One region of the Sphingobium sp. WTD-1 genome, then DNA from elsewhere that is predicted to be linked to it. Evidence: riboswitches for the same ligand, from Rfam matches in the RefSeq annotation. Region 1 holds a riboswitch; each other region holds the start of a gene.
The links. A riboswitch is a leader RNA that binds a small molecule or an ion and turns the genes downstream of it on or off. The one in region 1 is predicted to bind cobalamin.
Positions count from the first base shown of each region.

Region 1 (7,790 bases):
TTTATATTTTACTGAAAATAATGGTTTTTTATGTTTTATTGTGCATTGCAAAAAATATTCTACCGGTGCGCATTTTTTGACTAGACCAATTCTGCGAGACAATAGCGGCGCAGGAATTCGCGATGGCTGGGCATCTCCGCCACGACCCCGGCAATGTCCTTGCGCATCCGCGCCAACTCCTCGCGCAGCTGCGGTTCGGGCATCATCGCCGCAACATGATGATAGCCGCGCGGGTGCATGCCCTGACCCAGCAGCACCGACGACCAGCTGTCGACCCGGAACAGCTCATGCCCCAGTTGATAGGCGCGGCCATTTTCCTGCCACAGCGCCAGTCTTTCCTTCAGGCTGTCGGGTATCTCCATCGTCCGGCAATGATCCCAGAAGCGGGAATCGTCGCGCTGGGTCACATGATAGTGAAGGATGATGAAATCGCGGATATTCTCGAATTCCAGCCGTGACTTGCGGTTGAAATGGTCGAGCAGCGCGTCGTCGAACCCGTGGAAGGGGAAATCCTCGATCAGCCGCGTCACCGCCACCATCATCAGGTGGATGCTGGTCGATTCGAGCGGCTCGATGAAGCCGCCGGCCAGCCCCAGGCCGACGCAGTTCTTGTGCCAGGCCCGGGTCCGCGTGCCGGTCTTGAACCGCACCAGCCACGGGTCCACGATCGGTTCCCCCTCGATCTCCGCCAGCAGCCGGGCATGCGCCTCGTCGTCGGACATGAAATCGCTGGCGAAGACGAAGCCGTTGCCGTCGCGATGCTGCAGCGGGATGCGCCAGCGCCACCCCGCCTCATGCGCGATCGCCGACGTATAGGGCTGGGCCGGGCCGTCGGAGGTGGACTGGACCGCGACCGCACGATCGGTACGAATCCACTGGCCCCAATCCTCGAACCCGACGCCCAGCGCCTCGCCCAGCAGCAACGATCGAAAACCGGTGCAGTCGATGAACAGGTCGCCCTCGATCCGCGTGCCCGATTCCAGCACCAGCGCCGCGATATGCCCGCTCTCGGGCGTCAGTTCGACATTGCGGATCTTGCCTTCGACCCGCTTCACCCCCGCCGGCTCGGCCAGGCTGCGCAGGAAGCGGGCATAGCGCGCGGCGTCGATATGATAGGCATAGCTGGGCGCGACCGAACTGCTGAGCGACATGCGATTGGCCTCGCCCGCCATCCATTCCAGGCAATATTCGCCCAGTTCGCCGCCAAAGCCCTGCGCCCTGGCATGCAGCCAGAAATGGTGGAAATCTGCCATCCAGCTCCATTGCAGCCCGATCGTGCCGAACGGGTGGATATAGCGGTCGCCGACCTGCCCCCAATTCTTGAACTCGATGCCCAGCTTCACCGTCGCCTGCGCCTCGGCCATGAAGCGGTCCTCGCGGATCTTCATCAACTGGTGGAAACCGCGGAAGGTCGGCACGGTGGATTCGCCCACGCCGATGGTGCCGATCGCGTCGGACTCGACGAGCGTTATGTCGATCAGCGGCCCCAGATGGCGGACCAGCGCGGTCGCCGTCACCCAGCCGGCGGTGCCCCCGCCAGCGACGACAACCCGCTTCACCACCCGGTCGGACGTCGGAAAATCTGCATACATGTCGGTCAATCCAGCAGAAGGGGAGAAAAATTTGGCATTCAGCGGTCAGGCGGCACCGGCATTCGACGTCGCCGAGCGGGGATCGACATCGTTGTCATTCAAGCCATCGATCGGCCCGCCCAACATCTTCTTCCGGGACAGGATATCGATCGCCGGGGATGTCATGATCGTTGTCACGATCGTCATCAGCGCCAGGATCGCAAACAGCGCTGGTCCGATAATGCCGCGCTGCAACCCGATATTGATGACCAGCAATTCCATCAGTCCACGCGCGTTCATCAGGGCGCCAACGGCAAGGGCCGTAGGATTATCCTGACCCGTCATACGGGCAGCCGCCCAGCATCCGCCTCCCTTGGCCAGGATCGATCCTGCCAGGATGGTCAATGCGACAAACGCAAGGACGGGTGTATCTACCATCGTCAACCGCGTGTTGAGCCCGGAAAAAGTGAAGAAGAGCGGAACGAGCAATAGTGTCGTGACCGGCTCCAGCCTGACCTTGATACCCCGAGCAAGAAGGCCGCGTGGCATGACAACACCCAGAAGGAAGCCACCGAAGACCGAATGCAAGCCCGCCGCATCCATTGCCCAGGCACTGGCGGAAAACAACATGACCACAACGGCAAGCAGGGGAAATGTAACCCGCCCCTCCCGCTCGGCCCAGCGGGCCAGGGGGCGCATCAGACCAGGTGCCAGAAGCAGCATGACTGCGGCAAATAGCCCGCCACCGCCCAATGCCTTGACCGCGATCATATTGTCCACACCGATGCAGGCGAGCAGGATCGCCAAGATTGACCAGGCGATAGCATCGTCAATCGCGCCGGCGGACAAGGCCAAGGAAGCCAGCGGGGTATGGGCCAAGCCACGTTCGTTGATGATCCGTGCCAGCACCGGGAAGGCAGTGATCGATATCGCGACCCCCATGAACAAGGTCGCCTCGAAAGCGGTCACCATGTGACCAAACATCTCAAGCTGCAGCAGCCAGGGCGTGAGAGCGACCGCGACCAGGAAGGGCGCGACGATGCCACAGAGCGACACGGCGACCGCGCTGCCGGCATGGCGATAGAAATGGTCCCTGCGAAAGCCGAGACCCACCAGGAACATGTAGAGGCCGATCCCGATCTGGGCGGCGATATAGAGGATGGGCTTCGTCTCGGCCGGAAAGATCAGGGACTGGGCCTGAGGCGCCACGAGACCGAAGAAGGACGGGCCAAGCAGGATGCCGGCAATCATGTCGCCGATCACCCGCGGCTGATGAAAGTACGTGCCCGCCAGCCAGCCTACCAAACGGCAGGTACCAAGTATGACAACCAGCTGTAACGCCAATGCCGCGCCTACATGGACGATATCCATGCCCCTCCTTAACCCCATGCACCGTTCTTCGGGAATCCCACCTCCCGAGACGCATTCTCAATATGAAGAATGGCATGATGCAGAATTGGGACAAGTGTTTTTCGCAGCTCTGCGATCGATTGGCCGATGTGCTTGGCTTGTGCAGGCTTTTCGATTATTGGCCAGCCTGTGCTTCGGGAGCAATCCTGGTGCACATGAAAGCGCCGGTGTTCCGCAAGGAACCTAATCGGGAATGCGGTGCGGGGCTTTGCTCCAAATCCGCGGCTGTCCCTGCAACTGTAAGCGGATAGCGCGACATGCACGCCCATTGGGGCAGCCACTGGACAGCCATAAGCCGGTCCGGGAAGGCGCATGTCGGGCAACGACCCGCAAGCCAGGAGACCGGCCGGCGCTTTGTCGCTCTTGTCCTGGTCCAGGGAATGGCCATGGCACGGTCCTTCTCCGTCTGGGCGACGAAGCTGTGCGGCTGGGGCTGCACGCTCGCGCGTCGACGGGTGCTGCTCGCGCCTGCCCGCCTTTGCGCGTCGACCGGTGCTGCCGGCAAGCCCCCGCCATGTTCGTCGTCGCGCGCCAGCGCCGTTCCCCCAGCGGGACGGCCGGGAGAGAGGCATGGCTATTGTCAGGGGCTGGTGCCCGGATGCCTGGCGGCCGATGATGGCCGGCGACGGCCTGTTGCTGCGCGTCAAGCCGCCATTGGGCCGGCTGGCCCGTGACCAACTGATCAGCCTGGCGGCATTGGCCCGCACCCATGGCAACGGTCAGATCGATCTCACCCGCCGCGCCAATCTCCAGTTGCGCGGCCTGGATGAACGCAGTTGGCCCCGGCTGCGCGATCACCTGATCAACCTGCGCCTGGTCGATGCCGATGCGGAAGCTGAAACAGCCCGGAACCTGATGATCGCACCGGGCTGGCGCGCCGGCGACGACAGCGACCGGCTCGGGCGGGCGTTGCTCGCTCGCAGTCATGAATGGCCGCGTCTGCCTGCCAAGGTCGGCGTCATCATCGATGCGGGCCCGGCACCCATGCTCCACGGCGAACCGGGCGATTTCCGGATCGAACGGGGCATGGGTGGGAGGCTTATCCTGCGCGCCGACGGCCGGCATGCCGGCATGCCCTTGACTCGCGATCGTGAAATCGACGCATTGCTCGCCTTGGCACACTGGTTCGTCGAGAGCGGCGGCTCGGCGGCGGGACGCATGGCCCGCCACGCAGTCCCCTTGCCCGCATGGGCCGTTGGCACAGTCATGCCTACCGCACCCTCGCCAGCACCCATGCCCGGACGATGGGCCGGCGGCCTCGCCTGCGCCGTCGCCTTCGGCCGCATCACCGCAACAGCGCTGGAACGACTGGGCGACCAGCCGGGCTGGACCGCACTTCGCCTGACGCCATGGCGCATGATTCTGGTGGAAGGGGATGTAGAGGGCATCTTGCCCCCCGGCCTGTCATGCGATCCCACCGATCCGCTGCGCCATGTGGATGCCTGCCCCGGCTGTCCCGAATGCCCGCAGGCCAGCGTCGAGACCCGCATGCTCGCATGCCGGCTCGCCCCCCATGTTGCTGGCCGGCTCCATGTCTCGGGCTGCACCAAGGGCTGCGCGGGCATAGCCCCGGCCGATGTCCTGCTTACCGGCCACGATGGCCGCTACACCCTTAGTTTCCCGACCACCGACGCTGCCGCGCCGGCACGGACCGCCCTCTCCATCGCCGACATCCTGGCCCATTTCGGAGCGCATTGATGCCCCATGACTATGAAAGGGACGGCAGTGCCATCTATCGCCAGTCCTTCGCCACCATCCGCGCCGAAGCGGACCTGACCGGCTTTTCTTCCGATGAGGAACCGGTGGCCGTCCGCATGATCCATGCCGCCGGGATGGTCGATCTGGTGCATCATATCCGCTTCTCGCCCGGTTTTGCACAGGCGGCGCGCAACGCATTGGCGGCCGGCGCCCCGATCCTGTGCGATGCACGCATGGTGTCGGAAGGGATTACGCGGACGCGCCTGCCGGCCGACAATCCAGTCATCTGCACGCTCAACGACGACGCCGTCCCGGGCATGGCCAGCACGATCGGCAATACCCGATCGGCGGCGGCGCTGGAGTTGTGGCGTCCATATCTGGCCGGCGCGCTGGTCGCCATCGGCAACGCCCCAACCGCCCTCTTCCATCTGCTCGACATGCTGGAAGCAGCCGACTGCCCACGCCCCGCCGCGATCATCGGCTGCCCGGTCGGCTTCGTCGGCGCCGCAGAATCGAAGGCCGCCCTGTGGCAGGGCGCCCCGGTGCCGTGCGGCATTGTCGAGGGCCGGCTGGGCGGCAGCGCGATTACCGTCGCGGCCGTCAACGCGCTTGCGAGCCGCGCGGAATGAGTAGCACCATGGGCCGGATATATGGCGTCGGGCTTGGTCCGGGCGCGCAGGATCTGCTGAGCGTGCGCGCCGATCGGCTGGTGCGGGACACGCGTCACATCGCCTATTTCCGTAAGGCCGGCCGCCCCGGCCAGGCGCGCGGCATCGTCGCGGACATGCTGCGCAACGATGCGGTCGAACTGGCAATGGAATATCCCGTCACGACCGAAATCCCGCTGGATGATCCGCGCTACAATGCCCGGATGTCGGTCTTTTATGCCGACTGTACCGATCGGCTGCTGGCGATCGCGCGGGCCGGCGAGGATGTCGTGGTCCTGTGCGAAGGCGATCCCTTCTTCTACGGCTCCTTCATGCATCTGCACAGCCGGCTGTTGGGCCATGCCCCGGTCGAAGTGGTGCCCGGAATCACTGGGATGGCCGGTGCCTGGCATGCCACCGACATGCCCTTCACCTGGGGCGACGACGTGCTGACCGTCGTCATGGCCACCCTGCCCGAGGAGGAACTGGTACGGCGCATTCGCGATACCGATGCACTGGTGGTGATGAAAATCGGACGCCATCTGGCAAAGCTTCGCCGCGCGGTCATGGCTGCTGGGCGGACCAATGCAGCCTGGCTGGTCGAACATGCCGCCATGCCGGGCCAGCGCGTCACCCGCCTGGCCCAGGCCGATCAGGTTACGCCCTATTTTTCGATCCTGCTGATCCACGGCCAGGGGCGCCGGCCATGAGCGGCTGGATCGCAGTCGTTGGCCTTGGCCCCGGCGACGATGATCTGGTGACGCCTCAGGTCCGCGCTGCACTGGATGCCGCGACCGACCTAGTCGGCTATATTCCCTATATCGCGCGCGTCCAGCCGCGGCCCGGTCTGGTCCTCCACCCGTCCGACAATCGGGTTGAACTGGACCGGGCGGCACTGGCCCTCGATCTGGCAGCACAAGGGCGCAGGGTGGCGCTGGTGTCCTCGGGCGATCCCGGCGTGTTCGCCATGGCATCCGCCCTGTTCGAGACGCTGGAAGCCGGCCCGGACCGCTGGCGCATGCTCGACATCCGGATATTGCCGGGCATCACGGCCATGCTGGCGGCCGCCGCGCGCGCTGGCGCGCCGCTCGGTCATGATTTCTGCGCGATCAACCTGTCCGACAATCTCAAGCCCTGGCCGCTGATCGAGAAACGTCTACGGCTCGCCGCAGAGGCCGACTTTGCCATCGCCCTCTACAATCCGCGCTCCCGCGCCCGGCCCGACGGTTTCGTCCGCGCGCTCGCGCTGTTGCGCGCCACCTGTCCCGAAGACCGTCTGGTGCTGCTAGCCCGCGCCGTGACGACACCCGACGAGCAATTGCATGTCATACCGCTCAGCGCAGTCGATCCGACACAGGTCGACATGCGCACCATGGTCATCATCGGCTCAAGCCAGACCCGGCTGCTTGCGCACGGGCGCGGCCAGTTCCTCTATACGCCGCGCGCCATCGCATGATCGATCCATGCCAGCACATCCTCCGCCCGGTAGAGGGTCGCCCGCTCGGGCAGGCTGGGCCGATCGATCATCAGCACCTGTCGCCCCAGTTGCCGCGCCGCAGTCAGCTTTGCCGCCGCGCCGGTCCCACCTGCATTCTTGCAGAGGACAAGGTCGATGCCATGGTCGCGCATCAACCGCACATCTCCCTCGACGGTAAACGGCCCGCGATCGATCACCAGTTCATGGTTGGGCAGGCCCGGTACCGCCTCCGGCCGGTCGACGAAGCGCAACAGATAATGATGCTGTGGCTGGACCATGAACCGTTCGACATGCATGCGCCCCAGCGCCAGCATCACCCGGCGCGCCGGCCCCTCCAGCGCCGCGACCGCCGCGTCGATATCGGCCACATGGGTCCAGCGGTCCCCCTCTTCCGCCTGCCAGGCCGGACGGGTCAGCGCGACATGGGCGATACCGCTGCACTGGGCAGCGGCAATGGCATGCACACTCATCTGTGCGGCAAAGGGATGGGTCGCATCCACCAGATGGGTGATCCGATGCGTGCGGAGATAGTCGACCAGCCCATCGACGCCGCCAAAGCCGCCAATGCGAACCGGGATGGGCTGCGCTGCAGGCAGCGTCGTGCGCCCCGCATAGCTCAAAGTCGCGCTCATGCCCCGATCGGCCAGCAACCGGGCCAGCATGCTGGCTTCGGTCGTGCCGCCCAGCAGAAGGACATGGGGCATGGATGAAGACATGGATGAAGGCATGGACGACACCATCGGACAGTGGTTGACGATCATCGGTATCGGCGAGGACGGGGTGGATGGCTTGTCCCTCGCGGCACGAACGGCTCTGGTCGACGCCAAACTGGTCATGGGATCCGCCCGACATCTGGCGCTGTTACCAGAGATTAGCTGCCCGACGATCGAATGGCCAGTGCCCTTCGCCGATGGCATGGCGCAAGTGCAAACCCGGCGCGGCACACCGATGGTGGTGCTGGCATCGGGCGATCCCTTCTGGTTCGGT
Region 1 covers NZ_CP119127.1:625,538-633,327, forward strand. The annotation lists gene N6H05_RS03220 (tryptophan halogenase family protein) at 81-1,592, opposite strand; gene N6H05_RS03225 (cation:proton antiporter) at 1,638-2,942, opposite strand; cobalamin riboswitch at 3,130-3,346, shown strand; gene N6H05_RS03230 (ferredoxin-like domain-containing protein) at 3,552-4,679, shown strand; gene N6H05_RS03235 (precorrin-8X methylmutase) at 4,679-5,308, shown strand; gene cobI (precorrin-2 C(20)-methyltransferase) at 5,317-6,036, shown strand; gene cobJ (precorrin-3B C(17)-methyltransferase) at 6,033-6,782, shown strand; gene N6H05_RS03250 (cobalt-precorrin-6A reductase) at 6,758-7,507, opposite strand; gene cbiE (precorrin-6y C5,15-methyltransferase (decarboxylating) subunit CbiE) at 7,506-7,790, shown strand, end outside.

Region 2 (7,790 bases), 880 kb from region 1:
GCCAACTGCGCCCGGTGTCGACCGGAGTCGAGTTGGCGAGAGCAGCCGCGAACATCAATCCAAGCATGTTTATTATCCCCCCGCGGCTCCTGCTTCAGGGGCGGTGCGGTAGGGCGAAATGATGACAAAACAATGTCTGGATCAGGCGCCCCCGCCGATGATCGCTGCATAGGCGGTCTGATCGACATTGGCGCCGGAGATGACAAGGGCGGTGGCGCCTTCGGTGGGTGGGGCAAGGCCGGCGAGCATGGCGGCGAGGGCCACTGCGCCGCCTGGTTCGACCACCAGCTTGAGCGTGGTGAAGGCGAAGCGCATCGCGTCGCGCACCTGATCGTCGCTGACGACCAGGCCACCGGCGAGCAGGGCGTGGTTGATCGGGAAGGTCAGCGTGCCGGGGCTGGGCGCCAGCAGCGCATCGCAGATGCTGCGTGCGTCGGGCGAGACGCTTTCCCGCACGCCGCTGGCGAGCGAGCGAGCCGTGTCGTCGAAGCCGGCGGGTTCGACGGCATAGACGCTGATGTCGGGGCGGGCGGCCTTGACCGCCGTGGCCGTGCCCGCGACCAGCCCGCCCCCACCGCAGCAGACGAGAATCTGTGCGAGGTCGGCGCCGGCGGCCTGGGCCTGCTCCAATATTTCGAGGCCGATCGTGCCTTGGCCGGCGATGATGAAGGGATCGTCGAAGGAGGGGACGAGGGTGGCGCCGCGTTCGGTGGCAAGGGCGGTGGCGATTGCCTCGCGGCTCTGGGTGAAGCGGTCATAGGGGACGACCTCAGCCCCCATCGCACGCGTGTTGGCGGTCTTGATCGCCGGGGCATCGGCCGGCATCACGATCGTTGCCGGTATGCCGAGCAGGCGTGCGGCAAAGGCGACGCCCTGGGCATGATTGCCCGAGGACCAGGCGACGACGCCCGCCGCCCGTTCCGCATCGTTCAGCCGGGCGAGGCGGTTATAGGCGCCGCGGAACTTGAACGATCCGCTATGCTGGGCGCCCTCGAACTTCACCAGCACCCGCCGGCCGCAATGATCGTTGAGTGCGGCATTCTCGATCAGCGGGGTGCGGACCGCCGCCGGCGCGATCAGCCGCGCGGCATCGGCGACGTCGGCGGCAGTGATGGCAAGCGAATCGGTCATGTGGCGTCTCCCGGCAAGAGGCCCCTGCATAGCCGCCCGCCGGCGCCGCGCAACGATCCGCCGGGGCGATCCTGGCCCGCTTGGCAGGGCTTGTGCTTTGGCTTATGGGGGCCGCGCGCCGGGGCGGTCAAAAGCCCCGGACGCGCATGATCGCGCCGGTGCCCGCAAGGGCTGAAAACGGGAATGCGGTGCGGGGGGGGCGCAGCCCTTCCAAATCCGCGGCTGTCCCTGCAACTGTAAGCGGTGAGCGCGATGCGCAGGGTTCCCAGGCTCTTCAAAAGGGGAGGGCCGGAACCGGCCACTGGACGGACGAGTCCGGGAAGGCTGGCGCATCGCTGCCCTGACCCGCGAGCCAGGAGACCTGCCGGCGTCTGGTCGCTCTTGCCCTGGCCCAGGGGATGGCCATGGCGCGGTGTTTCCGTCGAGCGACGCCCATGGCGGCCGGGGCCGCATCGGTGCGTGGGGCGGGGCGCTGGCGTCTTCCCGATCCCCATGCAGCGACCGCTTGTGCGGACGCCCCGGTTCCAAATCGACGGACGCCGGGGGACGATAAAATGAAGATGTTGGGGATTTCGCTGATCGCATTGCTGGCCGCTACGCCGGCACTGGCCCAGGATGACGATATCGTCGTCACCGCTTCGGGCATCGCACAGCCGCGCGACGAGGTCGGCCAGGCGATCACGGTGATCGATGCCGACACGATCAGGACGCGCCAGGCGGTCGATGTCGTCGACCTGCTCGCCACCACGCCGGGCGTCCGCTTCAGCCGCAACGGCTCCACCGGCGGCGTGACCGGCGTGTCGCTGCGCGGCGCGGAGACGACCCAGACGCTGGTGCTGATCGACGGGGTCAAGGTCAACGACCCGAGCGGCATCGGCGACGGCTATGATTTCGGTCATTTGCTGACCGGCAATATCCGCCGGATCGAAGTGCTGCGTGGCTCCAACTCGGTGGTCTATGGCAGCCAGGCGATCGGCGGCGTGGTCAATGTGATGACCGGCGCGCCGAGCGAGGGTTTCGAGGTCAATGCCTCGGCCGACTATGGCTATAGCGACACGCTCAACGCCAAGGCCGATGTGTCGGGCACGCGTGGCGCGGTGTCGGGCGGCGTCGGCGTCGCCTATTTCAACACCGACGGCATTTCCTCGGTCGGCCGGTCCTTCGGCGGCGTGGAGAAGGACGGCTATGAGAATATCGCCACCAACGCCAAGCTGAAGATCGCCTTTTCCGACACTCTGAGCCTCGACCTGCGCGGTTATTATATCCATGCCGATCTCGACTATGACAGCTTCTTCGGCGCGCCGGCCGACAGCAGCGACGTCAGCAAGCTGGACCAATATGTCGGCTATGCCGGGATCAACCTGGCGCTGCTCGACGGCAAGCTGACCAACCGCGCCGCCGTCACCTGGCTGCGCAACGATCGCGACTATTATTTCGTGCGCGGCACCGACCCGGACTATGGCTATTCGGGCACCAATCTGCGCTTCGAATATGAAGGCGTCTATGCCCCGGTGGATCAGGCCAAGCTGATCTTCGGCTATGAGCATGAGCGGCCGGACTATGAGTATTTCGGCTTTGGCGACATAGCGAGCGCGAAGGCGAACATCGACAGCGTCTATGCACTGGCGGTGGTGAAGCCGCTCACCGGCCTCGCCGTCACCGGGGGCTTGCGCCATGACGATCATAGCCAGTTCGGCGGCGCGACCACCTTTGGCGCTAACGCCAATTACACGCCGAACGCCGGCGCGACCAATATCCGCCTCTCCTATGGCGAGGGGTTCAAGGCGCCGTCCCTTTATCAGCTCTACGACACTTATAGCGGCAACAGCGCGCTGCGGCCGGAGCGCTCGAAAAGCTATGATATCGGCTTCGACCAGAGCCTGGACGGGGACAAGGCGGTGCTGTCGCTGACCGCCTTCCGGCGCGATACCCGCAACCAGATCAACTATGACTATGCGACCTACACCTATGGCAATCTGGACCGGACCCGCGCCAAGGGCGTGGAAGCGACGCTGACGCTGAAGCCGGTCGAGGCGCTGACGGTGGCGGCCTCCTACAGCTATGTCGATGCGCGCGACCGGTCGGGCGGAGCCACCGACGGCAATCGCCTGCCGCGCCGCGCCGCCAATGCGGTCAGCCTGTCGGCCGACTATCTCTGGGCCTTCGGCCTGTCGACCGGCGCGACCCTGACCATGGTCGGCGACAGCTATGACGACACGGCCAACACCCGCCGGCTCGACGGCTATGCGCTGGCTGGTCTGCGCGCGTCCTTCCCGGTGGGCGCGCATCTGGAAGTCTATGGCCGGATCGACAATCTGTTCGATGCGGATTACGCCACCGCCTATGGCTATGGCACCTATGGCCGGTCGGCCTATGGCGGCGTGCGTGTCCGCTTCTAAGGGGCGGCGGCATGCTCTGTTGCTGCCGGGGCTGATCGCCCTGCTGCTGGTCGCGGCCATCGCGTCGGTCGCGCTGGGATCGGTGACGATCGCGCCGGCCCGCATCCTGGCGGTGCTGGCGGGCGGTGGCGACATGGTAGCGCGCGCGATCGTCATCGACCTGCGCCTGCCGCGCATGGCGATCGGACTGCTGGTCGGCGCCATGCTGGGCCTGTCGGGCGCGGCATTGCAGGGCTATCTGCGCAATCCGCTGGCCGAACCCGCCGTGCTGGGCGTATCCAATGCGGCGGCGCTGGGCGCGGTGATCGCGCTCTATTTCGGCCTGTCCGAACTCCATCCGATGGCATTGCCGCTGCTGGCGATCGTGACGGCGCTGGCGGCAATCGGTGCGCTGTTCCTGCTTGCCGGGCCGTCGGAAAGCCCGTTGACGCTGATCCTGGCCGGCATCGCCGTCGCGACGCTGGCGGGGGCGGGGATCAGCCTGGCGCTCAACCTGTCGCCCAATCCCTTTGCCGCGATGGAGATCATGAGCTGGCTTATGGGGAGCCTGGAAAATCGCAGCATCGACCATCTGCTGCTGGCGCTGCCCTGCATCGCGGTCGGCGCGGCGCTGCTGCTTTATGACGGACGTGCGCTCGACGCGCTGACCCTGGGCGAGGATGGCGCGCGGGCGCTGGGCGTCGACCTGTCGCGGGCGCGGCTGCGGCTGATGGCGGGGGTGGCGATCGGCGTCGGCGGCGCGGTGGCGGTGACCGGATCGATCGGCTTCGTCGGCCTGATCGTGCCGCATCTGGTGCGGCCGCTGACCGATCGGTCGCCGTCCGCGCTGCTGTTGCCCTCGATGCTGGGCGGCGCGGTGCTGCTGACCCTGGCCGATATCGGCGTGCGTATCATCCCGACCAGCAGCGAATTGAAACTGGGCGTGCTGACCGCGATCCTGGGCGTGCCCGTCTTCCTCATTCACCTGATGCGGGAGCGGCGGCTATGGTGACCCTGTCGACCGAGCAACTGGACGTCCGGCTGGGCCGCCATCTGGCGGTGCGCGGCGTCGACCTGACCATGGCGCCCGGCCAGTTGATCGGCGTGATCGGCCCCAATGGCGCGGGCAAGTCGACCCTGGTGCGGGCGCTGCTGGGGCTGGTGAAGCCGGCCGCCGGCCGCGCGCTGCTGGACGGGGCGCCGGTCGAACGGCTGTCGCGCCCGGCGGTGGCGCGGTCCATCGCCTATCTGCCGCAGGGCCAGACCTTGCACTGGCCCCTGGCAGTCGAGCGGCTGGTGGCGCTGGGGCGGTTGCCGCATCTGGGGCCGCTGTCGCGCCTGACCGCCGACGATGAGGCGGCGATCGAGGATGCCATGGTCCGCGCCGATGTCACCGGCTTCAAGGGGCGGATCGCGACCGAACTGTCGGGCGGCGAGCGGGCGCGGGTGCTGCTGGCGCGGGCGCTGGCGGTGGGCGCCCCGGCACTGATCGCCGACGAGCCGCTCGCCGCGCTCGACCCCGGCCACCAGATCGACGTGATGGCCTTGCTCCGGGCGCAGGCGCAGGGCGGGGCGCTGGTCGTCACCGTGCTGCACGACCTCGCTATGGCGGCGCGCTATTGCGACCGGCTGCTGCTGATGGATGGCGGTGCGCTGGTGGCGGACGGGGCGCCGATGGCGGTGCTGACGCCGGAGCGGCTGGCATCCGTCTATGGCGTTGCGGCGCGGATCGACGTCAGCGATGGCCTGCCACTGATCGTGCCCACGGCGCGGGTCTGATCCGTAACGAAAAAGGGGGCCTTCCGGCCCCCTTTGCTTAGTTGCCGAAGCCGCGCGGGGCGGGATCGACCACGCTGATCGTGCCGGCGCCAACCTCGCTCACTTCCAGCGCGCGTTCGGCGATGCCGTTGCGGTTGAAGCGGAAGGCGCCGTCGATGCCGGCAAAGCCGCCCGGATCGCGCAGGCGGGCGGTGGGGAAGGGCGAACCCGGCTTCCAGTCCTGGGCGATCCGCACCGTCAGCAGCACTGCGTCATAGCCCATCGAGGACAAACGGAAGGGCGCGCTGCCGTAACGGGTGCGATATTTGGTCGCGAGCTGGCGATAAAGGCCGTCCGACACGCTGGCATACCAGGCGCCGCGCAGCACGGGGCTGGCGGCCAGCGATTCTTCGGTATTCCAGATTTCGGTGCCGAGCAGGCGGGCATTGGCGCCGCCATTCTTGCGCACGATCGGTGCGACCTGCAGCGCGACCCGGCCGCTGTCGGCGATCAGCAGCGCGTCATAGCTGGACGAGGCCTGCAGCTTCTTGACCGCAGCGGTGATCGAGGCGGGGGTGCGATCGAAGGTCTGCATCGACACGACCGTGCCGCCGGCCTGTTCGACCGCGCGCAGCAGCGCATTGCCGGCGCGCTCGCCATAGGTGCCGCGCGGCACCAGCGCGCCGAAATTGGACAGGCCCTTTTCGCGGGCGAAGCCGATCACCCGCTCGATCGACTGGTTGGGGGTATAGCCCATCAGGAAGATGTTGCTGCCCGCGACGCTGGTGTCGTTGGAGAAGCTGATGACCGGGACATTGGCCTTGGCCGCGATCGGCCCGACGATGCGGGCGTCATCGGCCAGCAGCGGACCCAGGATCAGGCGATTGCCGTCGGCCAGCGCCCGGTTGGCGGCGGCTGCCGCGCCCGTGGCAGTGTCATAGGTGGTGATGCGGACCTTGTCGGTCTTGATGTCCATCAGCGCCAGGGTGGTGGCGTTGGCGATCGACTGGCCGACCCCGGCATTGGGGCCGCTGGTCGGCACCAGTAGCGCGACGCGGTGGCGCGCAGTGTCGGTCGGCAGGCCCTGGGTCACTTCCGGGCCGGTCGGCTTGGCGGGGCCGGTGGGTTGGGCGGGGCCGGGGCCCTTGGGCACGATCGACTGACAGGCGGCCAGCATGATGGTGCTGGCAACGAACAGCAATCGCGCGCTGCGCTTCATCGCCGCGAACATGTTCGCTTGCCGGGGGGCATCCGTCTCTGTCATCTGGGATCCTTATGGAAACTATATTGGCATCCGGGCTTGAGCCCGGGCTTTACATCGTGGCGGGGCCGATCGGCAACCTTGGAGACCTTACGCCGCGCGCGGCGGAAGTCCTGCGGTTGGCTGACGTGGTCGCCGTGGAAGATACACGGGTCAGCGCAAGGCTGCTGCGCCATGCGGGATCGGATCGGCCGATGATTCCCTATCATGACCATAGCGCGGAAAATGTGCGGCAGCGGCTGATCGAGCGGATGGCGAGCGAATCGGTGGCGCTGCTGTCGGATGCGGGGACGCCGCTGATTTCCGATCCGGGCTACAAGCTGGTGCGCGACGCGCGGGCGGCCGGGCGCAAGATCACGACCCTGCCGGGGCCGAGCGCGGCGATCGCGGCGCTGACGCTCTCAGGCCTGCCGACCGATCGGTTCCTGTTCATGGGCTTCCTGCCGAACAAGGCGAAGGCGCGCGGCGACGTGCTGGCCGAAGTGGTGGCGTTGCGTGCGACCCTGGTCTTCTACGAAAGCGGGCCGCGCCTGTCGGACAGTCTGGCGGCGATGGCGGCGGCACTGGGCGATCGCGAGGCGGCGGTCAGCCGCGAGATCAGCAAGACGTTCGAGGAGACGGCGACCGGCACGCTGAGCGAACTGTCCGCCCGCTATGCCGATGCCCCGCCCAAGGGCGAGATCGTCGTCATCGTCGGCCCGCCCGGCGAGGCGCCGCCGGCCAGCGCCGAGGATGCCGATGCGGCGCTGCTGGAGGCGCTGACACGGTTGCCGGTGTCGAAGGCGGCGGGCGAGGTCGCCAAGAAACTGGGGCTCGACCGGCGGACGCTCTATGATCGGGCGAACGAGCTGAAAGGGGAACGCGAGGCGTGAACCGCCAGCAGGCGGAGAAGCGCGGCCGGCAGGCCGAACGCATCGCCGCCTGGTGGCTGCGCCTCAAGGGGTGGCAGATTGTCGGCCAGCGCCTGCGCACGCCCGCGGGCGAGGTCGACCTGGTCGCGCGCAAGGGCGCGATGCTGGCCTTTGTCGAGGTGAAGAGCCGCGCCACCGACGCCGAACTGGACATCGCGATCGACCAGCGCCGGCTGGCGCGGGTGGCGGCGAGCGCCGAAATATTATGGCATCAACTGGCAAGGCCCGGAGACGACATGCGAATTGACGTCATCCTCCTTGCGCCGGGCCGCCCGCCACGCCATCTGGCCAATGTCTGGCATGGGGGGTGAAGGCTCTCCATTCCGTTCGGGCTGAGCGAAGTCGAAGCCC
Region 2 covers NZ_CP119127.1:4,828,078-4,835,867, reverse strand. The annotation lists gene N6H05_RS24000 (energy transducer TonB) at 1-67, opposite strand, end outside; gene N6H05_RS23995 (threonine ammonia-lyase) at 142-1,131, opposite strand; cobalamin riboswitch at 1,271-1,514, shown strand; gene N6H05_RS23990 (TonB-dependent receptor plug domain-containing protein) at 1,686-3,530, shown strand; gene N6H05_RS23985 (FecCD family ABC transporter permease) at 3,517-4,521, shown strand; gene N6H05_RS23980 (ABC transporter ATP-binding protein) at 4,515-5,288, shown strand; gene N6H05_RS23975 (penicillin-binding protein activator) at 5,326-6,531, opposite strand; gene rsmI (16S rRNA (cytidine(1402)-2'-O)-methyltransferase) at 6,543-7,400, shown strand; gene N6H05_RS23965 (YraN family protein) at 7,397-7,750, shown strand.
Region 2: it holds a riboswitch for cobalamin, as region 1 does, so the genes downstream of both, N6H05_RS23990 (TonB-dependent receptor plug domain-containing protein) here and N6H05_RS03230 (ferredoxin-like domain-containing protein) in region 1, are expected to answer to the same signal.

Region 3 (7,790 bases), 240 kb from region 1:
CGGCGCGACATAAAGGTCGGCGGTCGCATCGGCATGGACGATGGCATAGGCGAGCGCGACCGGGGTGCGCTCGACATCCTTGCCGCGGATGTTGAAGGCCCAGGCGATCGAATCGAGCGCGGAGAGGACGGCGGCGTCCGCCTTCTTCGACACCAGCCAGTCGGCGATGTCGGCGCGTTTCTCGGCCGCATTCTTGCCGGCATAGCGATCCTCATGGACCACCAGCTTGGCGTCGCTGGGCGCCGGGCGATCGGGCCAGACGGCGTCGACCGGATTGGTGTCGACCGCAACCAGCTCCGCGCCCTTCTGGGCCAGCGCTTCGGTGGCCTGCTTCACCCAGGCGCGGGTGTGCAGCCAGGAATCATAGCCGATGCGCGCGCCTTCGATCGCATGGTCCTTCAACCAGGCGGCAATCGAGGTCTGCGGCACGCTTTCATATTGCCAATGGGCGCCGTCCACCTGCTCGCGCACCTGCAGCGTATAGCGGCCGTCGACGAAGATCGCGGCCTCCTCCGGCAGGACCACGGCGCTGCCGGCCGAACCCTGGAAACCGGTCAGCCAGGCGAGCCGCTGGGCATAGGCGCCGACATATTCGCTCATATGCTCGTCGGTCAGGGGGACCACGAAACCATCGAGCTTCTGGCGTACCAGCTGGGCGCGCAGGGCCTTCAGGCGATCTTCATAACTGGACATCGAACTTCCCTTGGATCATTCCGGCCTCTTGCGTTGGCCATAATGCCGACAACATAGAGGGGCCGGCGCGCTTATTCCAGCGCAGCCCCCGTCTGGACCATGGATAGTTAATGACCGATCAAATGCAGCCGCCCCTGTCCCCGCCGATCGCCGAACGCCGCCCGCACAGCTTCGCGCATCATGGCATCACGGTGGACGATCCTTATGCATGGCTGCGTGATCCGGGCTATCCCGACGTCAAGGACAAGGATGTGCTCGCCTATCTGGAGGCCGAGAATGCTTGGTTCGAGGGCGCGATGGCGCCACACAAGCCGCTGCTCGATACGCTGTTCCACGAGATGAAGGGGCGCATCAAGGAAGATGACCAGTCGGTCCCGCAGAAGGATGGCGACTATATCTACTGGCGTGCGTTCGAGACCGGGGCGCAATATCGCAAATGGTATCGCAAGCCCGCAGCAGGCGGTGACGACCAGCTGATCCTGGACGAACCGGCGCTGGCGCAGGGCCATGAATATTTCCGCCTGGGCGCCATGTCGGTCAGCCCCGACGGCCGCTATCTGGCCTATGGCATCGACACCAATGGCTCCGAACGGTTCGAGGCGCGGATCAAGGATCTCTTCTCGGGCGAAATCCTGCCCGAAGTCATTCCCGACACATTGTCTTCGCTGGTGTGGACCAGCGATTCAAAGGGGCTGCTCTATGGTCTCGCCAATGAAAATTGGCGGACCGACAATGCGCGGCTGCACTGGCTGGGCCAGAGCGTCGAGAGCGATGTCGAGTTGTTCCATGAGGATGATGAGGGCTTCCGCGTTTCGATCGGCCTCACCTCCTCGGAAAAATGGATCGTCATCGCGACCGGCGACCATGTCACCAGCGAAGCCTGGCTGATCCCGGCCGACAATCCGACCGCGACGCCGCTGCTCGTCTCCGCGCGCCAGCCCGGCCGCGAATATGATGTCGATGAGCATGAGGGCACGCTCTACATCAAGACCAACGACACCCATCCCAATTTCCGGCTGGTTAAGGCATCGCTCGATGCGCCCGACCAGTGGGATGAGGTGATCGGCGCCGACGCCCATTTCTACCTGACCGATTTCACCCTGTTCAAGACCTTCTACGTCACCGAAGGGCGGCAGGACGGGCTCGACCAGATCGAGCTGCGCGATTATGCGACCCACAGCGCCAAGCGCATTCCCTTCCCGGAAGCCAGCTATTCGGCGAGTCTCGACGACAATCCCGAATATGAGGTGACGAAGCTGCGCATCGGCTATGAATCGATGGTCACGCCCGACACCATCTATGATTATCATCTGGCAACGGGTGAGCTGGAGGTGCTGAAGGTCCAGGAAATCCCCTCGGGCTATGACGCCAGCCTTTATGCCGCCGAGCGGTTGATGATCGCGGCGCGCGACGGCACGCAGATTCCGGTGTCGATCGTCTATCCCAAGGATTTTCCGCGCGACGGCAGCGCGCCGCTGCATCTCTATGGCTATGGCGCCTATGGCCTGGCGATGGAGCCGGGCTTCTCGACCAGCCGCCTGTCGCTGCTCGATCGTGGCTTTGCCTTTGCTATCGCTCATATTCGCGGCGGCGACGACCTGGGCCAGCAATGGTATCTCGACGGCAAGCTCGACAAGCGCACCAACACCTTCACCGATTTCGTCGATGTCGCAAAGGGGCTGATCGATCTTGGCTATTCGGCCAGGGGCAGGATCAGCATTTCGGGCGGATCGGCCGGTGGTGAGCTGATGGGCGCGGTCATCAACTCCGATCCCGACCTGTGGGGCGCGGTGGTGGCCCATGTGCCGTTCGTCGACGTGCTCAACACCATGCTGGACGAGACGCTGCCCCTGACGCCGGGCGAATGGCCCGAATGGGGCAATCCGATCGAGGATGAGGCTGCGTTCCGCACCATCCAGTCCTATGACCCCTACACCCATGTCAGCGCCCAGGCCTATCCGCCGCTGATGGTGACCGCCGGCCTCAACGATCCGCGCGTCACCTATTGGGAACCGGCAAAATGGGTGGCGAAGCTGCGCGCGACCAAGACCGACAATAATATCCTGCTGCTCAAGACCAATATGGGCGCAGGCCATGGCGGCAAGTCCGGGCGGTTCGAGAGCCTGCACGAGACCGCCGAGGAATTTGCGTTCATCCTGTGGCAGCTGGGAGTGGAAGGCTGATGGCGTCGAGCTTCACCAAGCAGTTCACCGCACGGCCCGAGCATATCGATGTGCTGGGCCATGTGAACAATGCGGTGTGGGTGCAGTGGATGGAGCAATTGTCGGTCGAACATTGGATGACCGATGCCGACCCCGCTCATGTCGATGCCTATATCTGGGTGGTGACCCGGCATGAGGTCGATTATCGCGGTAATGTGACCGAGGGCGATGTCGTGTCGGGCCGCACCTGGATACCGGAAGGGCCGCGCGGCGCGCGGTTCGACCGGCTGATCGAGTTCACCGGACCGGACGGCAAGGTGAAGGTGTCGGCCAAATCCACCTGGGCGATGATCGACAAGGAAAGCGGCCGGCTGATGCGGGTGCCGGCCGAAGTCGCCGCCAACTTCATCGAGGGCTGAGCCGGCCCAGCTTCAGCGGGCGCTGACGGCCTGGGAGAGGGCGCGGGCTGCCTGCACATAGGCCGGTCCGCCGCACACGGTCCAGGCCTGGGGCAGGCTGATGCGCGCTATGTCGCGCAGCACGGGATGGTGCAGCATTTCGGTGCCCTGGTCGGTGATGCGGTCGGTCGCGCTCTCGACGATCAGATAATCCGGTCGGGCCGCGACCATCTCCTCCAGGCTGACCTGCGCGATCGCCGGCTTGCCAAGGTCGGCGGCCAGGTTGCGCAGGCCCGCCCGCGTCATCAGGTCGTCGACCAGCGTGCCGGTGCCGGTCATGTAGCCGCGCCGCTGATAATAGGCCGCGACTTTGGGCTTGGGTGCGCGGGGCAGGGCGGCGAGTTCCCGGTCCATCCGCGCGATCATCGCTTCGCCGCGGTCGGCATGGCCGATCGCCTGCGCCACCGTGCGGATCGAGGTGACGATATCGGCATAGCTGTCCGCGCTTTTGAGGTCGACGGCGGGATAATGCTGGGCCTTGAGGATCGCGATCGCCGGATTGCGCCGCGCCGGCATGCCGATCACCAGATCGGGGTTGGTCGCCAAAATCTGCTCGGCCGATCCGTCGAGGATGGGCAGGCCCTTCGTTACGGCAGCCACCGCCGACATCTGTCGATCGCCGGCGTTATGGGTCAGGCCGGCAATCTGGTCGCGATCGGCCAGCGCGACCAGCAACTGGTCGGCGCACAGGTTGAGTGACACGATCCGTTGCGGACGTTTGCCTGCATTAGCAGGCTGGCGCGCGGTGGCCGCCCATAATGTGGCGCCACCGATGAGGGCGATCAGCAGGGCGATCATCCCCTTACCGGGGCCGATGGGCGCAAATATCCGCATGGCCACCTCCCTTAGCCCGCGCGCTCCTCCAGGCAAGGAAGATTGACGCTCCAGTCGGGCTCGCCTATCGCCCGGACTGCGACAGGTTCCCCAGTAGCGGGGATGAAAAGGGAATGGGGTTCAAGACCCCGGCTGCCCCTGCAACTGTGAGCGGCGAGCTTTTGTGCCACATGCCATTGGGACCGCAAGGTTCTGAGAAGGCGGCATGAATCAGCGATGACCCGCGAGCCAGGAGACCTGCCCGTCGCGGTCGTCCTTCGCGCGGACAGGGTGTGCCGAGCGGACGGGGGTGAACCCGCGTGGCGACAGGTGGACCGCAAATTGCGGGGACCATGTCGCGCCCGGCCGGGCACCGATATCGTCCCTGGGATGCGGTCCCTCGTCCGGGGGCTTATATGTTCAAATATCTGACTTTCTGTTCTTTCCTTCTCTCCACCACCGCTTTCGCCGAAGAGGCGCAGCAGGCGCCACCGCCCGATGCCGCCGCCGATGCCGGCGCATCCTCGATCCTCGTCACCGCGACCCGCCTCGCCACGCCGGTCGATCAGGTGCCGGCCTCCGTCACCGTGCTCGACAAGGCAGCGATCGACCGAGCACAGGATCTGGGCGTCACCGAATTGCTGCTGCGCACGCCCGGAGTCAGCATCTCGCGCAATGGCGGCTATGGCACGGCGACGTCGCTGCGCATCCGCGGCGCGGAATCCGACCAGACCGTGGTGGTGATCGACGGCGTGAAGCTCAACGATCCCTCTTCGGCCGGCGGCGGCTATAATTTCGCAAACCTGCTGGCCGGCGATGCCTCGCGCATAGAAGTGCTGCGCGGTCCCCAGTCGACCCTGTGGGGCAGCCAGGCGATCGGCGGCGTCGTCAATGTCGTCACCGCCATGCCCGAAAAGGCGCTGGAGGGCAGCTTCGACATCGAGGCGGGGTCGCGCGACACGGTCAGCGCCCGCGCGGCGCTGGGCGGCAAGACGGGGCCTGTCAGCTGGCGGATTGGCGGCCAGAGTTTCACCACCGAGGGCATTTCGGCGATCAGCCCGGCCTTTGGCGGCAAGGAGAAGGACGGCTACACCAACCGCAGCGTCACCGGCCGGGTCGAGGTTGCGCTGGCGGATGGGATCAGCGCGGACCTGCGCGGTTATTATTCCGATGGCCGTGTCGATTTCGACGCGACCAGCGCGGACAGTCCGGCCTATGGCACTAATCGCGAATTTGTCGGCTATGCCGGCCTCAATGTGGCGCTGTTCGATGGCCGGTTCCGCAACCGTTTCGGCTATGGTTATACCGACACCGATCGCGACAATTACGACCCGCGCAACCCGCGCAAGCAGACGTTCGACGCAGCCGGGCGCAACCAGCGGCTGGAATATCAGGGCAGCTTCGCGATCGCCGACGGCTGGACCGCGCTGTTCGGGGTGGAGAATGAGAATAGCCGCTTCCGCAGCGTGTCGCCTTCGGCGTCGCTTTCGGTCCCGATTCCCGATCCGGCCCGCGGCAAGGCGGAGATCACCAGCGTCTATGGCCAGCTCAATGCCCAGCCGATTACGGGCCTGACCCTGACCGGCGGGCTGCGCTATGACGATCATAACCGCTACGGCGGCCGCACCCTCTTTTCCGCCGGTGGCGTCTGGGCGCTGCCGACCGGGACGGTGCTGCGCGCCAGCTATGGCGAGGGGTTCAAGGCGCCGACCCTCTATCAGCTCTTTTCCGAATATGGGAACCAGGCGCTTGATCCCGAACGCGCCCATGGCTGGGAAGCTGGCGCGGAGCAGCGTTTCTTTGGCGAGAAACTGCGACTGGGCGCGACCTGGTTCGATCGGACCACGACCGACCAGATCATCTATAACAGCTGTTCGTCCAGCTCGACCGATCCGCTCTGCTTCACGCCCGGCACCACCACCCGCCGCTATGGCTATTATCTCAATGTCGCGCGCGCCAAGGCGCATGGCATAGAGGCGCAGGTGGCGGTCGAACCGGTCAAGGGGCTGACCATCGACGGCAATTATAGCTGGACCGTGGCGGAGGATCGTTCGGAAGGGACCGCGAACGAAGGCAATTGGCTGCCGCGCCGGCCGCGCAACAGCGCCAATGGCGCGATCAGCTATGCCTGGCCCTTCGGCCTCACCACCGGCGCGGCGCTGCGCTGGTCCGGCCACAGCTATGACAATGCGGCCAACACGACGCGGCTGGACGATTATACGCTGGTCGACCTGCGCGCCGAATATGCGTTCACCCCGGCGTTGCGCCTGTTCGCTCGCGTCGAAAATCTCTTCGACGAGAATTATATGACGGCCTATCGCTATGGCACGCTCGGCCGGAGCATCTATGCCGGCTTCCGGGGGCGCTTCTGATGCTCCGCCCCGTCGAACCCGGCCCCGCCATCGTCACCTGCAATACCTGCCGTCATTCGGCGACGATGCGAGACGATGGGGAGGGCGTGCGCGGCGGGGCACGGCTGGCGGAGGCGCTGCGCAGCGTGCAGGCCTCCGACCCGCGCTATGCCGCCGTCGCGGTGCAGGACATGCCCTGCCTGTTCGCCTGCCAGGATCATTGCACCGTCCATCTGCGCGCGCCGGGCAAGGTCGGCTATGTAATGGGGCGGTTCACACCGGATGCCGATGCGGCGCGCGCGATCCTCGATTATGCCATTGCCTATGCCGCCAGCGAGCATGGCCGCGTCGCCTTTCGCGAATGGCCCGAAGGCGTGAAGGGCCATTTCATCACCCGTACCCCGCCGGAAGGATTTGTCGTCGAATGAGCTTCGCCTCGATCACCGATTTCGAAAATGCCCTGGCCAACCTGCCGCCGGCCGAGGAACTGGCCAGTACGGCTGCACGCGCGCGGCAGGCCGAACTGACCAAGCCATTGGGGGCGCTCGGCCGGTTGGAGGATGTCGCGATCTTCATGGCAAGCTGGCAGGGGCGCGCGGTGCCGCGCCTGAAGCGTGCCCGTGCCGCGATCTTTGCCGGCAATCATGGCTTCACCGTCCATGGCGTCAGCGCCTATCCCGCCGCCGTGACCGCGCAGATGGTCGCCAATTTCGCTGCTGGCGGCGCGGCGATCAACGCGCTGGCCGGTGTTGCCGGGCTGGAACTGGCGGTGCGATCAATCGATCTGGACCAGCCAACGGCGGACTTCACCGTCGCGCCCGCCATGACCGAGGCGGAGTGCCTGACCGCGCTGTCGATCGGCGCGGCGGCGGCCGAAGAGGATCTGGACCTGCTGGTCGTGGGCGAAATGGGGATCGGCAATTCGACCGCCGCCGCCGCCCTGAGCGCCCGCAGCTTTGGCGGTGCGGTGCGTGACTGGGTTGGTCCCGGCACGGGCGTCGATGGCGAGGGGATCGCGCGCAAGATCGCGACGATCGATCGGGCACTCGCCTTCCATGCCGATGCGCCGGACGGTGCCTTTGAAACGCTGCGCCGGCTGGGCGGACGCGAACTGGCGGCGATTGCCGGCGCGGTGCTGCGGGCCCGCCAACTGGGCGTGCCGGTGCTGCTCGACGGTTTCATCAGTTGCGCCGCGATCGCGCCGCTGGTGGCGCAGGTGCCGGCCTTTGCCGACCATTGCCTGGCCGGCCATTGCTCGGCCGAGCCTGGCCATGGCCTGCTGCTGGAGCGGATGGGCCTTGAACCGCTGCTGC
Region 3 covers NZ_CP119127.1:388,861-396,650, reverse strand. The annotation lists gene N6H05_RS02100 (aminopeptidase P family protein) at 1-693, opposite strand, end outside; gene N6H05_RS02095 (S9 family peptidase) at 804-2,876, shown strand; gene N6H05_RS02090 (acyl-CoA thioesterase) at 2,876-3,274, shown strand; gene N6H05_RS02085 (ABC transporter substrate-binding protein) at 3,287-4,147, opposite strand; cobalamin riboswitch at 4,214-4,406, shown strand; gene N6H05_RS02080 (TonB-dependent receptor plug domain-containing protein) at 4,543-6,498, shown strand; gene N6H05_RS02075 (DUF1636 domain-containing protein) at 6,498-6,905, shown strand; gene cobT (nicotinate-nucleotide--dimethylbenzimidazole phosphoribosyltransferase) at 6,902-7,790, shown strand, end outside.
Region 3: it holds a riboswitch for cobalamin, as region 1 does, so the genes downstream of both, N6H05_RS02080 (TonB-dependent receptor plug domain-containing protein) here and N6H05_RS03230 (ferredoxin-like domain-containing protein) in region 1, are expected to answer to the same signal.

Region 4 (7,790 bases), 830 kb from region 1:
GGTCGCACCAGGCAATGGGCGAATTGCAGAAGGAAACATTGAAGCACATCTTCGCGATGCGCGGCGTGCTGCGCCCCGATCAGGCCGCGCTGTTCGACGCGGCGGTGGTCAAGGCGCTGACCCAGCCTGTCGGGTGATAGCCGACGATCCCGATGATGCCACGCTGGCGGCGCAGGCGCTGGCCGGGCGGCAGGCCGCCTATGGCGCGCTGATGCGGCGGCACCGCGATGCCGTCTATCGGCTGGCGCGCGGCCATGTCGGCGATGCCGACGCGGCGATGGACATCGTGCAGGAAAGCTTCGTCGCCGCCTTTGCCTCGCTTGCCCGCTATGACGGGCGTCGGCCCTTTCGCGGCTGGATCGCGCGGATCACGATCAACAAATGCCATGACTGGGCCCGCCGTCGTGCCGTCCGCCGCTTCTTCAGCTTCGCCCGGCCGATCGAGGACGCCGCCCATGTCGCCGACGTGGCGCCCGATCCCGAACAGGCGGCCCAGTCCCGCGCCGGCGTTGCCCGGATCGAGGCGGCGGTGGTGGCGCTGCCGGTGGCGCTGCGCGAGGTGGTTTTGCTGCGCGGGATCGAGGGCATGAGCCAGGCCGAGGTCGCGCAGATATTGGGCGTCACCGAAAAGGCGGTGGAAACCCGCCTCTACCGCGCCCGCCGGCAATTGCAGGAGATGTTGAGGGAAAGCGACGCGGCGCGCGTATAGAGCAGCATGACCGATCTGCCGTCCCTCCCTCTCGACCGTCGCAGCCTGATCCGGGGCGGCGCCGCGCTTGCACTGGCGCAGGCCTTGCCCGGCTGGGCCGCCACCGGCACGCAGGACGCGGCGCAGGGCGCGCTGTCGGGCGAGACGATCGCGCTCAGCATCGGCGACGGGCATTTTGCGACCGGCGGCAGATCGGCCCATGCGATCAGCGTCAATGGCGGCACACCCGCGCCGCTCATCCGCCTGCGCGAAGGGCAGGATGTCAACATCGCCGTCACTAACCGGCTGAAGGAAGATAGCTCGATCCACTGGCACGGGCTGATCCTGCCCTTCCAGATGGATGGCGTGCCGGGCATCAGCTTCCCCGGTATCATGCCGGGCGAAACCTTCACCTATCGCTTCCCGGTGCGGCAGGCGGGCACCTATTGGTATCATAGCCATTCGGGCATGCAGGAGGCGATGGGCCTTTACGGGCCGATCATCATCGATCCCGCCGGCGCCGATCCGGTGGCCTATGACCGGGAGCATGTGATCCTGCTCGCCGACTGGAGCCCGGTCCATCCGCACAGGCTGCTGCAAAGGCTCAAGCAGATGGGCGGCTATTACAACATGCAGCGCCAGACGCTGGCCGGGTTGCTGGCGGGAAAGGATCAGGCCCTCAAGGACCGGATCGACTGGGGCGCGATGCGCATGGACCCGACCGATATTTCCGACGTCACCGGCGCGACCTACAGCTATCTGGTGAACGGCATGGGCACGGCCGAGAACTGGACCGGCCTGTTCGCGCCGGGCGAGCGGGTGCGGCTGCGCATCATCAACGCGTCGGCGATGACCAATTTCAATGTTCGCCTGCCCGGCCTGCCGATGACCGTCGTCCAGTGCGACGGGCAGGATGTCCAGCCGGTCGAGACCGACGAGTTCCAGATCGGCATTGCCGAAACCTATGACGTGATCGTCCAGCCCGGCGAGGCGAAGCCCTATGCCCTGATTGCCGAGGCGATCGATCGGTCGGGCCTGGTCCGCGCCACCTTGGCGCCGCAGCTCGGCATGGTCGCGCCGGTGCCGGATCGGCGCGCCCGGCCGCTGCTGGGCATGAAGGACATGGGCATGGACATGGGCGGCATGGACATGGGTCACGGTGGCGTGATCGACCTCAGCCAGCCGGCCAATGAAAGCATGTCCGGCCACGCCATGAAGATGCGCGACAAGTCGGTCGCGCCGGGCGTGAAAATGGGGCCGGGCGTCGCCACCCTGTCGCCGATGCCGGCCGATCGCACCGCCGACCGGCCGACGGGGCTGGAGCATGTCGACCATCGCGTGCTGACCTATGCCGATCTGCGGTCGCTGACACCGAACACGGACCTGCGCACGCCGACCCGATCGCTCGACATCCACCTGACCGCGAACATGGAACGATACATGTGGTCGTTCGATGGGGTGAAGCTGTCGGAAGGGGCGGAGCCGATCGCCTTCCGGCATATGGAGCGGGTGCGTGTGACCCTGATCAACGACACGATGATGCCGCATCCCATCCATCTGCACGGCCATTTCTTTGAACTGGTGACCGGCGAGGCGGCGCATAATCCGCGCAAGCATACGGTGAATGTGCTGCCCGGCGGCAAGCTGAGTTTCGACCTTACCGCCGATGCGCTGGGCGACTGGGCGTTCCACTGTCACATGCTGATGCACATGCATGCCGGGATGATGCGGGTCGTGACGGTCCGCCACGGGGAGGACGCTGCATGAAGGCGCTCGCATTCCTTCTGCTCGCCGCCGCCGCGCCGGTGCAGGCCCAGACGATGGTCCCCCAAATGGACCATAGCCAGATTGACCACAGCCAGATGGATCATGGGGCAATGGGCCATGAGATGTCGGCTACCGACGCAGCGATCCCGCAAGGCACGCTGCCGCCAGTGCCGACCGACCATGCCGCCGACGCGCTCTATGACCCGGCCGCCATGGCCCGCGCCCGCGCGGCGATGACCGCGGAAGGGGGCGGCATGACCTATTCGCAATGGATGCTCGATCGGCTGGAATATCGCGCCGGCAAGGGCGCGGACGGCTATGCCTGGGAGGGCGAGGGCTGGATCGGCGGCGACATCAACCGCTTCGCGGTCAAGAGCGAGGGCGAGGGGGCGTTCGGCGGATCGCTCGAACGGGCCGAGGTGCAGGCGCTCTACAGCCGGGCGATCGACCCCTGGTTCAACCTGCAGGCGGGCGTGCGGCAGGATTTCGGCGAAGGGCCGGACCGCAGCTATGCGGTAATCGGCATCGACGGCCTGGCGCCCTACTGGTTCGAAGTCGGGGTCGAAGCCTTCCTGTCGACCAGGGGCGACGCCCATCTGCGGCTGGAGGCGAGCTATGACCAGCGTATCACCCAGCGGCTGATCCTGCAGCCCGCCGCCGAGTTCAATCTGGCGGCGCAGGATGTGCCCGAACTGGGGATCGGCGCCGGCCCGTCCGACATCGAGCTGGGGCTGCGGCTGCGCTACGAGATTGCCCGCGAGTTCGCGCCCTATGTCGGCGTCAATTGGGAGCGCAAGCTGGGCGACACGGCCGACCATGCCCGTGCCGCCGGCGACAAGCCGTCGGCCACCAGGCTGGTGATCGGCCTGCGCGCCTGGTTTTGAGAGGCGCTTGCAGGTCGCCTGATATTCGATTATCGATCCCGCCGATCCCGCGCCGCACGGCATGGGATCATGATCGCGCCGGTGTCCCGAAAGGGGCTTAATAGGGAATGCGGTGCGGATGGCCCTCTCATGCAGGGTGTCGTCCAAATCCGCAGCTGTCCCTGCAACTGTAAGCGGTGAGCGCGATGTACATGTGCGGACGGCAGAATGCCCGATCCGCCAGCCACTGGGCCGGACGCTAAATCCTGCGAGGCCTGGGAAGGCCGTGCATCAAGCGATGACCCGTGAGCCAGGAGACCTGCCGGCGTCTGGTCGCTCTTGCCTTGGTCCAGGGGATGGCCGCGGCACGGTACCTTCCGTCTGAGCGACGAACGAGCGGCTGGGGCCGCTGCGACGACGCGCGTCGGTTGCCCTTGGGCGCCCGGCCGGCGCGTGTGTCGGACGTTCGCGCGCGTGCCGCTCGTGAAGGTTGCCCCCGCCCGTCGAACGCGGCGCCGGATGGGGGAATAAATGAAGTCCATTATCGTTTCGCGGGCCGCACTGGCCTTGTCCTTGTGCCTCGCATCGCCGGCTCTGGCCGATGAAGGGGAGGGCGACAGCATCGTCGTCACCGGCACCAGCCTGGAAGAGACGCTGCCGCAGCAGCTGTCGCGCTATGGCCATGCGATCGAGATCGTCACCGATACGCAGATCCGCGATGCCGCGGCGATCGACACCGCCCGCGCGCTCGAAGCGGTGCCGGGCCTGTTCATCCGGTCGCAGTCCGGGCCGTTCAGCTATGTCGACATCGCGCTGCAGGGATCGCGCGCCAAGGATGTGCTGTGGACGATGGACGGCATCCGCCTCAACAACCGCCTCTATGGCGGCACGTCGCCCAATGACACCATGGCCGCCAGCATGATCGAGCGGATCGAGGTGCTGAAAGGGGGCGAAAGCCTGTTCTACGGCACCCAGGCGGCGGCCGGCGTCATCAATGTCGTCACCCGCGATTTCAGCGACGATCTGGGCGGCCAGGTCAATGCCAGCCTCGACAGTTTTGCCGGCACCAGCCTGGACGCCTATCTGCGCGGCGCGATCGGCCAGCATCGCTTCGTGGTCTGGGGCAATCGCAGCCAGTCGGACGGCTATCGCCCCTATGACGTGATGCAGCCGAGCGCCACCGATCGCGCGCGCGGCTATGATCTCTGGTCGGCGGGCATCAAATATCAATATGATATCGCGCCGGACCTGCGCCTCAACGCGCTCTACCAGCACACCAAGGCCGATCTCGACAATATCAGCGCGACGCGGACCAAGGAGAGCCGCAACGACCGCAACGAGGAAGTGGCCAGCCTGCGCCTCGACTATACCGGCGAGGATGGCGTGCAATTCTTCCTCAAGGGCTATTTCCACGACTGGAAGACCGCCTATGTCCAGATCCGCAATCCCATTCCGGCGGGGCCGCCACAGGTCATCTACCCGGCCGGCACCTTCTGGGGCTATCAGGATTATGGCGGCAGCGCGGTGGTGCAGCTCAACATGCTGCGCGGCATCGACACGCTGATCGGCTATGATTTCCAGAGCTTCAACGGCCGCGACGACGTCCTGCTGATCGCGCCGACCGATGAACAGGTCCATGCCGGCATCTTCCAGTTGCGCACCAATGACGAATTGTCGAGCAAGGGGCGGATCGCGGCGGGCCTGCGCTACAACAAGGCGAAGGGATCGGAAAAGACGATCTGGAACGTCTCGGGTCGCTATGATGTCAGCGACGCGCTGTTCGTGGAGGCCAATGGCGGCACCTCCTTCGTGCTGCCCGACGCCTCGCAGCTTTATGGCAATGATCCCTGTTGCGAGGTCGGCAACCCGAACCTGAAGCCGGAGGAAAGCCTGAACCTCAACGCCGCGCTGGGCGGTGCGCTCGCCGGCGGTGCGATCCGCTGGAAAGCGACCTATTTCAACCGGCGCATCACCGACCTGATCGACACGACCTATGATGATCCGGCCTTTCCCGACGGCACCTATATCAACGTTCGCGACAAGGTGCGGGCCGAAGGCGCCGAGCTGGAGCTGAATGCGGACCTGAGCGGCGGCTGGGGCCTGTCGGCCAGCTACACCTATTCGCGCGTCCGAAATCAGGGCAGTTCGGTGCAGCGGGATCGCAATCCGGAGCAATATGGCCGCGCCGCGATCGTCTATGCGCCGCAGACCGGCCGCTTCGGCGCCAATCTGTCGGCCAATTGGGTGGGTGATGTCTGGTCGACCGCATCGGGCTTTGGCCGGATGAACTATGGCAATTATGCCGTGGTCGATGCGGGCGCCCATCTGTGGCTGGATCAGGCGCGGCGCAACCGGTTCGGCGTCAATGTCGAGAATCTGTTCGACCGCGACTACGCCTCCACCGGCTATCGTTCGGCGGTCAGCGATGCAGGAGTACTGGACGGCAGCAACAGCCGCTTCCTCTACTTCTACCGGGGCGTGCCGCGCACGCTGCGGGTCAGCTATGGCCTGAGCTTCTGACCATGTTGCGGACGGTCCTCCTGTTGCATCGCTGGCTGGGCATCATCATCGGCGCTGTCATGACGCTGTGGTGCCTGTCCGGCTTCGTGATGCTCTATGTCGACTATCCGCGCCTGACACCGGCCGCGCAGCTTGGGGGGCTCACGCCCCTCACGCTGTCGCCGGGGCAGGCGGGGACATTGCCCGACACCATGATGCTGTCCGCCGCCCGGATCGAGATGATGGCGGGGCGGCCCGTATTGCGGGTGACGCCGGCGCTCGATCCGACGCGGACCATCCCGCAGATGCGGGTGTCCGTCGGCACCCATGACTGGGCGTCGGGGAAACCGGTCGAGCAGGTCGATCCGCAAAATATCCACAGGATCGCGAGCGAATTCGGCCGCAACAGCGCCATTGCCGGCCCGCCGGAGCGGATCGCGCAGACGGAGATGGATCAGTGGACGGTCCAGACCTTCCGCCGCAACGCGCCGCTCTACCGTGTCGATTATGCCGATGCGGCCGGGACACAGGCCTATGTCTCGGGCAAGAGCGGGGAGGTGGTGCAACTGATCACCCGCTTCCAGCGCTTCTGGGGCTGGCTTGGCGCGGTGCCGCACTGGCTCTATCCCACGATCCTGCGGCAGGATGGCGCGCTGTGGAGCCAGGTCGTCATCTGGACCTCGCTGATCGGCTGCTTCCTGACCATCACCGGCCTGTGGGTCGGCATCGCCCGGCTGCGCCGCCGCCGCGACGGAAGCATCGGATCGCCCTATCGCGGCCTGTGGTGGTGGCATCATATGGCCGGGCTGTTCTTCGGCATAGTGACGCTGACCTGGGTGGCGAGCGGGCTGCTGTCGATGAACCCCTGGGGCCTGCTGGACAGCGAGGCGATGATGACGGAGCGCCAGCGGCTGAACGGTGACTTCGCTTGGGGCGATGCGCGCCGGGCGATCGCGGCGCTGCCCGCCCTGCCGCAAAGCACCGTCCGGCTGGAGGCGGTGCCCTTTGCCGGTGCCGTCCATCTGGTGGCGATCGATCGGGCTGGCAAGGCACAGCGATTCGACGCTGCTGGCCGGCCTGCCGCTTTGTCCGAAGCGGGCCTGCGCGCCGCGCTCCATGACGGTCCCGCGATTGGCTCGATCGAGCTGCTGCGGCAGGAAGACGCTTATTATTATGGTCACAAGGCCAGCGTCGCCTTGCCGGTGTGGCGTGTCATCCTGGCCGATGAGCAGGCGACACGCCTCTATGTCGACCCGGCATCGGGCCGCCTGATCCGCGCCTTCGACCGCAATGGCCGCGCCTTCCGCTGGCTGCAGGACGGGCTGCACCGGCTCGACTTCCCGCTGCTGCGCACCCGCCCCTGGTGGGACATCATCGTCCTGCCGCTGCTCGCCATGGTCACGTTGGTCTGCGGCACCGGCACATGGATGGGCCTTTCCAAGCTGCGGCGTGATCTGCGCCGCGTCCGCAATCGCCGGCGGCGCGCCTGCGCCGTGCGGCCCCTGATCGGAGAAACCGCATGACCGCCACCCCTTTGCAGGCGTCGCTTCGGCGACGCAGCATGCCGCTGATCGCGGCGCTCGTCCTTGCCAATCTGGCCGTCTGGGGCTGGGCCTTCGCCCTGTTCGGCGACCGACCGGTGATGATGGGCACGGCCCTGCTCGCCTGGGGCCTTGGCCTGCGCCATGCGGTCGATGCCGATCATATCGCCGCGATCGACAATGTGACGCGCAAGCTGATGCAGGATGGGCAGCGGCCGCTGACCGTGGGCCTGTGGTTCGCGATCGGCCATAGCGCGATCGTGCTGATCGCCGCGCTGGGCCTCGCCTATGCGGTCAGTGCGCTGGCCGGGCTGGAGCGGTTCCGCGCTGCCGGCGGCGTGGTGGCGACGCTGATCTCCGCCACCTTCCTGTTCGCCATCGCGATCATGAACCTCGTGATCCTGCGCCAGGTCTGGGTCACCTTCCGCCGGG
Region 4 covers NZ_CP119127.1:1,452,136-1,459,925, forward strand. The annotation lists gene N6H05_RS07225 (periplasmic heavy metal sensor) at 1-137, shown strand, start outside; gene N6H05_RS07230 (RNA polymerase sigma factor) at 134-709, shown strand; gene N6H05_RS07235 (copper resistance system multicopper oxidase) at 716-2,455, shown strand; gene N6H05_RS07240 (copper resistance protein B) at 2,452-3,339, shown strand; cobalamin riboswitch at 3,402-3,659, shown strand; gene N6H05_RS07245 (TonB-dependent receptor plug domain-containing protein) at 3,850-5,838, shown strand; gene N6H05_RS07250 (PepSY-associated transmembrane domain-containing protein) at 5,841-7,340, shown strand; gene N6H05_RS07255 (HoxN/HupN/NixA family nickel/cobalt transporter) at 7,337-7,790, shown strand, end outside.
Region 4: it holds a riboswitch for cobalamin, as region 1 does, so the genes downstream of both, N6H05_RS07245 (TonB-dependent receptor plug domain-containing protein) here and N6H05_RS03230 (ferredoxin-like domain-containing protein) in region 1, are expected to answer to the same signal.